2 regions of the Pseudomonas sp. DW-iso17 genome follow, and region 1 is predicted to be linked to the other one. Evidence: predicted binding sites of a transcription regulator. Region 1 holds the regulator's gene; the other holds the start of a gene.
The links. The regulator FliA, encoded in region 1, starts transcription of late flagellar genes. The targets are predictions, from matches to a motif close to CTAAAGTTTNNNNNNNNNNNGCCGNTAA.

Region 2: the regulator FliA is predicted to act here: its motif matches at 2,054-2,081, upstream of AC4PS6_RS07365 (flagellar protein MotY).

The regions. Positions count from the first base shown of each region.
Region 1 covers NZ_JBZXEA010000041.1:25,425-30,716, forward strand. Annotated here, with positions in the region: gene AC4PS6_RS21035 (chemotaxis protein CheA) at 1-282, opposite strand, end outside; gene AC4PS6_RS21040 (protein phosphatase CheZ) at 294-1,082, opposite strand; gene AC4PS6_RS21045 (chemotaxis response regulator CheY) at 1,101-1,475, opposite strand; gene fliA (RNA polymerase sigma factor FliA) at 1,643-2,383, opposite strand; gene fleN (flagellar synthesis regulator FleN) at 2,380-3,213, opposite strand; gene flhF (flagellar biosynthesis GTPase FlhF) at 3,319-4,635, opposite strand; gene flhA (flagellar biosynthesis protein FlhA) at 4,647-5,292, opposite strand, start outside.
Region 2 covers NZ_JBZXEA010000009.1:94,902-100,193, forward strand. Annotated here, with positions in the region: gene AC4PS6_RS07350 (peroxiredoxin) at 1-209, shown strand, start outside; gene rnt (ribonuclease T) at 274-945, opposite strand; gene pyrC (dihydroorotase) at 942-1,988, opposite strand; gene AC4PS6_RS07365 (flagellar protein MotY) at 2,145-3,053, shown strand; gene AC4PS6_RS07370 (argininosuccinate synthase) at 3,182-4,399, shown strand; gene AC4PS6_RS07375 (response regulator transcription factor) at 5,007-5,292, shown strand, end outside.

The DNA.
Region 1 (5,292 bases):
TTCGAGAATCACGTCCATCAGTTCCGAGTCGACGTGACGCTCACCCTTGCGCAGGATGTCGAAAACGTTCTCGGCGATGTGACAGCACTCCACCAGCTCATGGAGCTGGAGGAAGCCGGCGCCCCCTTTTACAGTGTGAAAACCGCGAAAAATTGCATTGAGCAGGTTCGCATCATCCGGTCGGCTTTCCAGCTCGACCAGTTGTTCGGACAGTTGCTCTAGAATTTCGCCGGCCTCTACAAGGAAATCCTGAAGGATTTCTTCATCGGCGCCGAAGCTCATGTGGGTGCTCCTTAGAAGCCTAAACTGGATAACAGGTCATCTACGTCATCCTGACCTGACACAACGTCTTCACGTTTATCGGCATGAATCTGCGGACCTTCACCCTTGGCGAGATGTTTTTGTGGATCTTTTTCAGAGAGGATCGCTTCACGGTCATGTTCGATGCCGGCAAAACGATCGACCTGGCCGGCCATCAGCACCAATTTGAGCAAGTTGCTTTCCACTTCGGTAACCAACTGGGTCACGCGCTTGATTACCTGGCCGGTGAGGTCCTGGTAATCCTGGGCCAGCAGGATGTCGTTGAGGTTGCTGGCCACCGTGCGGTTTTCCTGTTCGCTGCGCGACAGGAACCCGTCGACGCGACGCGCCAGTTCACGAAACTCTTCAGCGCCCACTTCGCGGCGCATGAAGCGGCCCCAGTCCTGGCTCAAGGCCTGGGCTTCGGTGGCCATGCCGTTGACCAGGGGCGTGGCGTTTTCCACCAGGTCCATGGTGCGGTTGGCCGCCGCCTCAGTCAGCCTGACCACATAGGACAGGCGCTCGGTGGCGTCGGTAATCTGGGAAATTTCTTCGGCCTGGGGCATGCGCGGGTCAATCTGGAAATTGACGATTGCGCTGTGCAGCTCGCGTGTGAGCTTGCCCACTTCCTGGTACAGGCCGCGGTCACGGGTCTGGTTAAGCTCATGGATCAACTGCACCGCATCGGCGAACTGGCCTTTTTCCAGGCTGTCGACCAACTGGTGAGCATGTTTTTTCAGGGTCGACTCAAAGTCGCCCTGTGACGTTTCGTTATGCTCCATAGCTCCCCCGCGATGGCATTAGCCGTGGATGCGTTCGAAGATTTTCTCGATCTTCTCTTTCAAGGCCAGTGCCGTGAATGGTTTGACCACATAACCGTTGACCCCGGCTTGGGCGGCTTCGATGATCTGTTCGCGCTTGGCTTCGGCGGTCACCATCAGCACAGGCAAGCTGCGCAGTTTTTCATCGGCGCGCACATGGCGCAGCAGGTCGATACCGGTCATGCCCGGCATGTTCCAGTCGGTTACCAGAAAGTCGATGCTCCCGCTGTTGAGGATCGGAATGGCCGTCAGGCCGTCATCCGCCTCGACCGTGTTGGTGAACCCAAGGTCACGCAACAGGTTTTTAATGATCCGCCGCATCGTTGAGAAGTCATCAACGATGAGGATTTTCATGTTCTTGTCCAATTCGACCTCCAAGCAGTCTTAAACGCGCCCAGCACCTGGACGCGCCATTTCAATCAACAGGCGTTACACAAAAAGGACTGCCCAGGGCACCACGGCACACAGCCGCGAAACCTTGCGATCTCACGGCAGCGTCTGCAGTGCCCCCACACTGCCTGTCAGCGCGCGCGCCACTCGGCCAATCGCCCCCGCAAGCGGGCTGCGCACTGGCTATGCAACTGGCTGACACGCGATTCGCTGACCCCCAGGACCTCACCGATTTCCTTGAGGTTCAGCTCTTCGTCGTAGTACAGCGCCAGCACCAGCCGCTCACGCTCCGGCAAGTTGGCGATTGCATCGGCCAACGCGCCCTGGAAACGTTCATCTTCCAGGTCGCGTGACGGCTCCGTATGCGCGCTCGCGCCGTCCTCGTGCAGCCCTTCGTGTTCGCCGTCCTGTAAAAGGTCGTCAAAACTGAACAGGCGGCTGCCCAAGGTATCGTTCAAAATCCCGTAATAATCGTCGAGACTCAATTGGAGTTCGGCCGCAACTTCATGATCTTTAGCGTCACGACCGGTTTTTGCTTCAATTGCTCGAATTGCATCACTGACCATACGCGTATTGCGGTGTACCGAACGCGGCGCCCAATCGCCTTTACGCACCTCGTCGAGCATCGCGCCACGAATACGGATACCCGCATACGTTTCGAAACTGGCACCCTTGCTGGCGTCGTATTTGGTCGAGACTTCAAGCAGGCCGATCATGCCGGCCTGGATCAAGTCTTCAACCTGCACACTCGCGGGCAGGCGCGCCAACAGGTGATAGGCAATGCGCTTGACCAACGGCGCATAGCGCTCGATCAATTCGCCCTGGCTGTCACGTGCCGACTTTTTGTAAAGGTTGTAGCCGCTGGATGTCATAGCACCGGTCCTGCGCTCGTCTGATGCACCAAACGCTCGACGAAAAACTCCAGATGCCCCCGCGGGTTGGCGGGCAACGGCCAGGTATCGACCTTCTGGGCAATGGCCTTGAACGCCAGTGCGCATTTCGAACGAGGGAACGCTTCATAGACCGCACGCTGCTTTTGCACGGCCTTGCGCACACACTCGTCATAGGGAACTGCGCCGACGTATTGTAAAGCCACATCGAGGAAGCGGTCCGTGACCTTGGTCAACTTGGCGAACAGGTTGCGCCCTTCCTGCGGGCTCTGGGCCATGTTGGCCAGCACGCGGAAGCGATTCATGCCGTAGTCACGGTTAAGCAGTTTGATCAGCGCGTAGGCATCGGTGATCGAGGTGGGCTCGTCGCACACCACCAACAGCACTTCCTGCGCTGCGCGCACAAAGCTGACCACCGACTCGCCGATCCCGGCGGCGGTGTCGATCACCAGCACGTCGAGGTTGTCGCCGATGTCGCTGAACGCCTGGATCAGCCCGGCATGCTGCGCGGGGCTCAGGTGCACCATGCTCTGGGTGCCCGAGGCCGCCGGCACGATGCGAATGCCACCAGGGCCCTGGAGCAGCACATCGCGCAGCTCGCAGCGGCCCTCGATCACATCGGCCAGGGTATGTTTGGGTGTCAGCCCCAGGAGAACGTCCACGTTCGCCAAGCCCAGGTCAGCATCCAGCAGCATGACGCGACGGCCAAGCTCTGCCAGGGCCAGGGACAAATTCACTGACACGTTAGTTTTCCCGACGCCACCTTTGCCGCCGGTCACCGCGATCACCTGTACGGGATGCATGCTGCCCATTTTATTTCTTTACCTTGTCTTGCTTAGACGCAGGCTACATGGCTTGGCCGCGTGAATCGCTTGCAGACCATCGATGTAGGTACATTTCACGGTGTTCATCCTGCCTCAACCCACCCGTTTAGCCGGGTGGTGGTAAAGGTCGGCGAACATATCGGCCATCGCTTCCTCGCTAGGCTCGTCTTGCATTTGCACACTCACGGCACGGCTGACCAACTGATGACGGCGCGGCAGATGCAGATCATCCGGGATCCGCGGCCCGTCGGTGAGGTAGGCAACCGGTAATTCATGGCTGATGGCCAGGCTCAATACCTCGCCCAGGCTCGCGGTTTCGTCGAGTTTGGTGAGGATGCAGCCGGCCAGGCCGCAACGCTTGTAGCTGTGATAGGCAGCGGTAAGAACCTGTTTCTGGCTGGTGGTTGCAAGCACCAGGTAATTTTTCGACTTGATGCCACGCCCGGCCAGGCTTTCGAGCTGCATGCGCAGCGCTGGATCACTGGCTTGCAGGCCGGCGGTATCGATCAGCACCACGCGCTTGCGCAGCAACGGCTCGAGGGCATTGGCCAGGGACTGGCCCGGGTCGACATGGGTCACCGGCACGTTGAGAATGCGGCCCAGGGTCTTGAGCTGCTCCTGGGCGCCGATGCGGTAGCTGTCCATGCTCACCAACGCGATATTCTGTGCGCCGTACTTAAGCACATAACGGGCGGCCAGCTTGGCCAGGGTGGTGGTCTTGCCCATGCCGGCGGGGCCGACCATGGCGATCACACCGCCCTCTTCCAGGGGTTCGATTTCCGGCGTGGCGATCATGCGCGCCAGATGCGCCAGCAACATGCGCCAGGCCTGACGAGGTTCTTCGACTTCGGCGGTCAAGGCCAGCAGGTCGCGGGACAACGGGCCGGACAAGCCGATGCGTTGCAAGCGGCGCCACAGGTTGGCTTGCTGGGGCTTGCTGCCTTGCAACTGAGTCCAGGCCAATGAGCCCAGCTGCACTTCGAGCAATTCACGCAGGCCATTGAGTTCAAAGCGCATCGAGTCGATCACACGCTGGTCAACTGCGGCGGCCGGGGCAGGCGCTGCAGGACGCGGCGGTTCGACAAAGGTGGGCTCAACCAGCGGCTCGGCGGCGGTCAGCGGCAGGCCGGCGAATAATTGGCGATTGGTGCTGGCATCGCTGTCACCGCGCATGCTCAGTTCAGCCTGGGCCGACACAATGCGCGAGGCGGTCTTGCGCAGCTCGTCTTCGAGTTCCATGTTCGGCACGCGCGGGGCCAGCGCCTGGGGCGTGTAATCCAGGGCAGCCGTCAGCTCGACACCGCCGGCAATCCGACGGTTACCGATAATCGCGGCATCGGCGCCCAGCTCATCGCGGACCAACTTCATGGCCTGACGCATATCGGCGGCGAAAAAACGCTTAACTTGCATAACCCACTACCTCAGCCATTGGGCCCAACTGTCGCGACGATAGTCACTTGCTTATTGTCAGGAATTTCCTGGTAAGCCAACACGTGCAAATTCGGTACAGCCAGGCGTCCAAACCGCGACAACATCGCGCGAACCGGGCCGGCCACCAGCAGGATCACCGGGTTGCCCTGCATTTCCTGGCGCTGTGCGGCGTCGATCAACGAACGCTGCAGCTTTTCAGCCATGCTTGGCTCCAGTAAAACGCCCTCTTCCTGGCCTTGCCCTGCCTTCTGAATACTATTGAGCAATATTTGTTCCAACCTGGGCTCCAAGGTGATCACAGACAGCTCGGACTCAGTCCCTACAATGCTTTGCACGATTGCGCGGGACACGCCGACACGCACCGCCGCCACCAGAGCGGCAGTATCTTGACTCTTGGCGGCATTGTTGGCGATGGCCTCGGCAATGCTGCGAATGTCGCGCACAGGCACCTGTTCGGCCAACAGCGCTTGCAACACCTTGAGCAACTGCGACAACGACAGCACGCCAGGCACCAGCTCTTCGGCCAGTTTTGGCGACGATTTGGCCAGCAAGCCCATCAATTGCTGGACTTCCTCGTGGCCGATCAGCTCGTGGGAGTGCTTGTAGAGAATCTGGTTGAGGTGCGTGGCGACCACG
Region 2 (5,292 bases), on a different contig from region 1:
ATGACAAGGGCGTTGTGCGCTCGCAGATCATCAACGACCTGCCGCTGGGCCGTAACATGGAAGAGCTGATCCGCCTGGTCGACGCGCTGCAATTCCACGAAGAGCACGGCGAAGTCTGCCCTGCCAACTGGAAAAAAGGCGACAAAGGCATGAACGCTTCGCCAGAAGGCGTTGCGGCTTACCTGACCGAGAACGCTGGCAAGCTGTAAGCCAACGTCACGGTAAAAAAAACCGGCCTGAAAAGGCCGGTTTTTTTATGCGCGGGATTTGACTTCAGTCGTTGAAGTCTTCCCAGCCGCCCATCTGCTTCCAGCGGTTGACGATGCCGCAGAACAGCTCGGCGGTCTTCTCGGTGTCGTAGCGGGCCGAGTGGGCTTCACGCCCGTCAAAGTCGATACCGGCCGCCTGGCAGGCTTTGGCCAGAACGGTCTGACCGTAGGCCAGGCCTGCAAGCGTTGCGGTGTCGAAACTGGAGAACGGATGAAACGGGTTGCGCTTCATGTCCAACCGCGCCACGGCGGCGTTCAGGAAGCCCAGGTCGAAACTGCTGTTGTGACCGACCAGGATCGCACGTTTGCAGCCATTGGCCTTCAATGCCTTGCGCACGCCACGGAAGATGTCGGTCAGCGCCGCTTCTTCACTTACCGCCATGCGCAGTGGGTGGTCGAGCTTGATCCCGGTGAATTCCAGGGCAGCGGCTTCGATATTGGCGCCTTCAAACGGCTCGACGCGAAAGAAATGGGTGTGCTCCGGGTACACAAAGCCCTGTTCGTCCATGCCGATGGTGGTTGCGGCAATTTCCAGCAAGGCATCGGTGGCGCAGTTGAAACCACCGGTTTCTACGTCGATGACGACCGGCAGATAGCCGCGAAAACGCTCGGCCATCGGATGGCGCGAGCCACCACCGCCGTGCTCTTGTTCGTCGTCGTAATGGTCTTCACTCACTTGCTTTCCTCCAGCAGGCGCCAGCGCAGTGTTTCACCGGCGCGCAGCGGGATAACGGTCAGCTCGCCAAACGGCAGGCTGGCAGGGGCGGTCCAGTCTTCACGAACCAGGGTAATGCGGTCGGTATTCGCCGGCAGGCCGTAGAAACGCGGGCCGTTGAGGCTGGCGAAACCTTCGAGCTTGTCCAGAGCATTACGTTGTTCAAACGCTTCGGCGTACAACTCGATGGCGGCAAACGCGGTGTAGCAGCCGGCGCAGCCGCATGCGGCTTCCTTGGCGTGCTGGGCGTGGGGCGCCGAGTCGGTGCCGAGGAAGAACTTCGGGTTGCCGCTGGTGGCGGCATCCAGCAGGGCTACCTGATGGGTGTTGCGTTTGAGGATCGGCAGGCAGTAGAAGTGCGGCCGAATCCCGCCCACCAGCATGTGGTTGCGGTTGTAGAGCAGGTGATGGGCCGTGATGGTCGCGCCAACGTTGGCCGACGCCTCGCTGACGAACTGCACCGCATCGGCGGTGGTGATGTGTTCAAACACCACCTTGAGCGTGGGGAACAGCTCGACCACACGACGCATGTGTTCATCGATGAAGATTTTTTCGCGATCGAACACGTCCACATCGCCACGGGTGACTTCCCCGTGGATCAGCAATGGCATGCCGACCTCCGCCATGGCTTCGATTGCCGGCAGGATCTTATCGATGCTGGTCACGCCGGAATCGGAGTTGGTGGTCGCGCCTGCCGGGTACAGCTTGGCGGCGTGCACGTAACCGCTGGCCTTGGCTTCACGGATTTCTTCAGGCTGGGTGCGGTCGGTGAGGTAGAGCACCATCAACGGTTCGAAGCGGCTGCCGGCCGGTCGCGCAGCGAGGATGCGCTGGCGATAGGCGTCGGCTTCTGCGGCATTGCGCACCGGAGGTACGAGGTTAGGCATGATGATGGCGCGGCCAAACGTGCGCGCGACATCGGCCACGGTTTGAGGTAACGCAGCACCATCGCGAAGATGAATATGCCAGTCGTCGGGACGCAGCAGGGTCAGGCGGTCGGACATTGGGGATTCCAGGCGGGTCAATCTGGTGGGAATGCTACCGGAAAAGACTCTTGCAGGCACTCGCTATCAAGTTTTGCCGGATGCTACCGATATCTCCGGGTATGCCTTAACGATGTATGACGCTTTGAAGTGTTGTAGAAACCAGTGGAGCCTCCCGTGCGCCAGTATTATCTAGCCCTGCTCAGTGTGTTCGCCAGCCTGCCTGCGGCGGCCCTCACGTTCCAGACACGTCTGGAGAATATTGAGTGGAAGGTAGAGGGCGATCAGTTCGAGTGCCGCCTGACCCAGCCGATCAGCGATTTCGGTTCCGGTGAATTCGTACGCCGGGCCGGCGAACAGGCGACGTTTCGTCTGAAAACCTATGGCAGCAGCCTCGGCGCCGGCTCCGCAACCCTGTTGGCCGCTGCCGCGCCTTGGCAGCCGGGCCGAGGTGATATCAACCTGGGGGCCGTGCGTGTCGGCAGCGGCGACGTCCTGTTCAATAGCTCCCAGGCCCAGGCCGGTCGCCTGTTCACGGGATTGCTCGAAGGGCGCAGTCCCACCGTGCGGCATTACGGGCGTGAAGGCGGTTACTCGGAAATTCGCCTGCTGCCGGTCAAGTTCAACAAGGCTTACAGCGATTATCAGCTGTGCACCACCAAGCTGCTGCCCATGAATTACGACCAGGTCAGACAGACCGAAGTGGGCTTTCCCGGCGGCGGCATTGAGCTGGACGCGGCGGCCAAGAAGAAGTTGTCCGTGATCCTTGCCTTCATGAAGGCCGATCCTACGGTCAACCATGTCGAGTTGAACGGCCATTCGGACAACAGTGGCAACCGCCTGACCAACCGTGACGTTTCACGTCGCCGCGCCCTGGCGGTGATGGACTACTTCAAGGCCAACGGCATCCAGGAATCGCAGATCACGATGCGCTTTCATGGCGAAAGCTACCCCTTGGCGCCCAACACCAATGCCGCCAACCGCGCGCGTAACCGCCGTGTGAATATTCAGCTGGAGCGCGTGGCTGCCCCCGAGAAACCGGCGCCCCAGACCATTGCGCCAAGCAACCCGGCGGCTACCTCATAAGGGCGACCATCGGTCGCCCACTCGACATAATCTGTCGCTTTATCTTCATTTGCTGTCGCGCCCCTGTAATTTCACGGTTTTGATCGGTAGAATCGTCGCCTTTCCGTACAACCCCGTGGAGTGATGGCATGGCCGACGTAAACAAGGTCGTTCTCGCGTATTCCGGCGGCCTGGACACTTCGGTGATCCTCAAGTGGCTGCAGGATACTTATAACTGTGAAGTGGTGACCTTCACCGCTGACCTGGGTCAGGGTGAAGAGGTCGAGCCTGCACGTGCCAAGGCGCAAGCCATGGGCGTGAAAGAGATCTACATTGACGACCTGCGCGAAGAATTCGTCCGCGATTTCGTTTTCCCGATGTTTCGCGCCAACACTGTCTACGAAGGTGAGTACCTGCTGGGTACCTCCATCGCACGTCCGCTGATCGCCAAGCGCCTGATCGAGATCGCCAACGAAACCGGCGCCGACGCCATTTCCCATGGCGCCACCGGCAAGGGCAACGACCAGGTCCGTTTCGAACTGGGTGCCTACGCACTCAAGCCAGGCGTTAAAGTCATTGCGCCGTGGCGTGAATGGGATCTGCTGTCCCGTGAAAAGCTGATGGATTACGCTGAAAAGCACGCCATCCCGATCGAGCGCCACGGCAAGAAGAAGTCGCCGTACTCAATGGACGCCAACCTGTTGCACATCTCCTATGAAGGCGGCGTGCTGGAAGACACCTGGACCGAGCACGAAGAAGATATGTGGAAATGGACGGTCTCCCCGGAGAACGCTCCAGACAAGGCGCAGTACCTGGAACTGACTTACCGTAACGGCGATATCGTTGCGCTGGACGGCGTTGAAATGACCCCGGCCACCGTACTGGCGACCCTGAACCGGATCGGTGGCCAGCATGGTATCGGCCGTCTCGACATCGTCGAGAACCGTTACGTGGGCATGAAGTCCCGTGGCTGCTACGAAACCCCAGGTGGCACCATCATGCTGCGCGCCCACCGCGCCATCGAATCCATCACCCTGGACCGCGAAGTCGCTCACCTCAAAGACGAGCTGATGCCCAAGTACGCCAGCCTGATCTACACCGGTTACTGGTGGAGCCCTGAGCGTCTGATGCTGCAACAGATGATCGACGCCTCCCAGGCTCATGTGAACGGTGTTGTGCGCCTGAAGCTGTACAAGGGCAACGTGATCGTCACCGGCCGCAAGTCCGATGAGTCGCTGTTCGACTCCAACATCGCCACCTTCGAAGAAGACGGCGGGGCCTACAATCAGGCGGACGCGGCAGGCTTCATCAAGTTGAACGCACTGCGCATGCGCATTGCTGCCAACAAGGGCCGCTCGTTGTTCTGAACCGTGCGCCTGTCGTGAAAAATGGCCCCTTATGCAAGGGGCCATTTTTTTGCCTGGATTTTAGATGTCGCACTGTTTATTAGCGTTTAGCGTGTGTTTAAGGTTTTTTCGTAACTTGCGCAATTATTTACCGGTTTATCTTTTTTTAAGGCTGAATCATTTTTTACATCTGGGGAGGAACTATGTCTGACAGAAAATTCACTCATGTAGTTGCAATGGAGATGTGAGTTGTTGAATTTTCTGTAGGAATTGCGGAAGTGTTGAAATATGTTAAATGGAACTAATGCGGACGGTTTTTCCGGGTCGGTTTGCGGGCGTCATTGCGACAAGCAAGGGGCATTTCCTGAAAGTCTTGTGCGGCACGTTTACCTTCAGGGGCTCATGCCCCAGACATTTCACTCAAAATATGTGCGCGCCGGGAAAGGTCTGAAAGCAACCATAAAGCTACATGCATCTAAGTTGGCGAATTTTTGTAGGTTAATTCCTATCTTCTTGTGGGTTGGGTCTCTGCCTGCTCTTGCTCGGGGTGGAATGCTATGCCAACTAGTAATCGACTAGGCTATTGTGTTTGCTCTAAATAATTCGAACAGCGAAATTGGACTTTCTCATGAATAAAGTGCTGATCGTGGATGATCATCCCGTCATTCGTCTTGCTGTGCGCATGCTAATGGAGCGTCATGGTTATGAGGTCGTTGCCGAGACTGATAACGGTGTCGATGCGTTGCAACTTGCACGGGAACATATGCCGGATATTGTGATACTGGATATCGGAATCCCCAAGCTCGACGGCTTGGAAGTTATTTGTCGGCTGGCTTCGACCAAGCAAGCCGTCTCGTTCAAGGTGCTGGTGCTGACGTCCCAGGCGCCTGGCCATTTTTCCATGCGCTGCATGC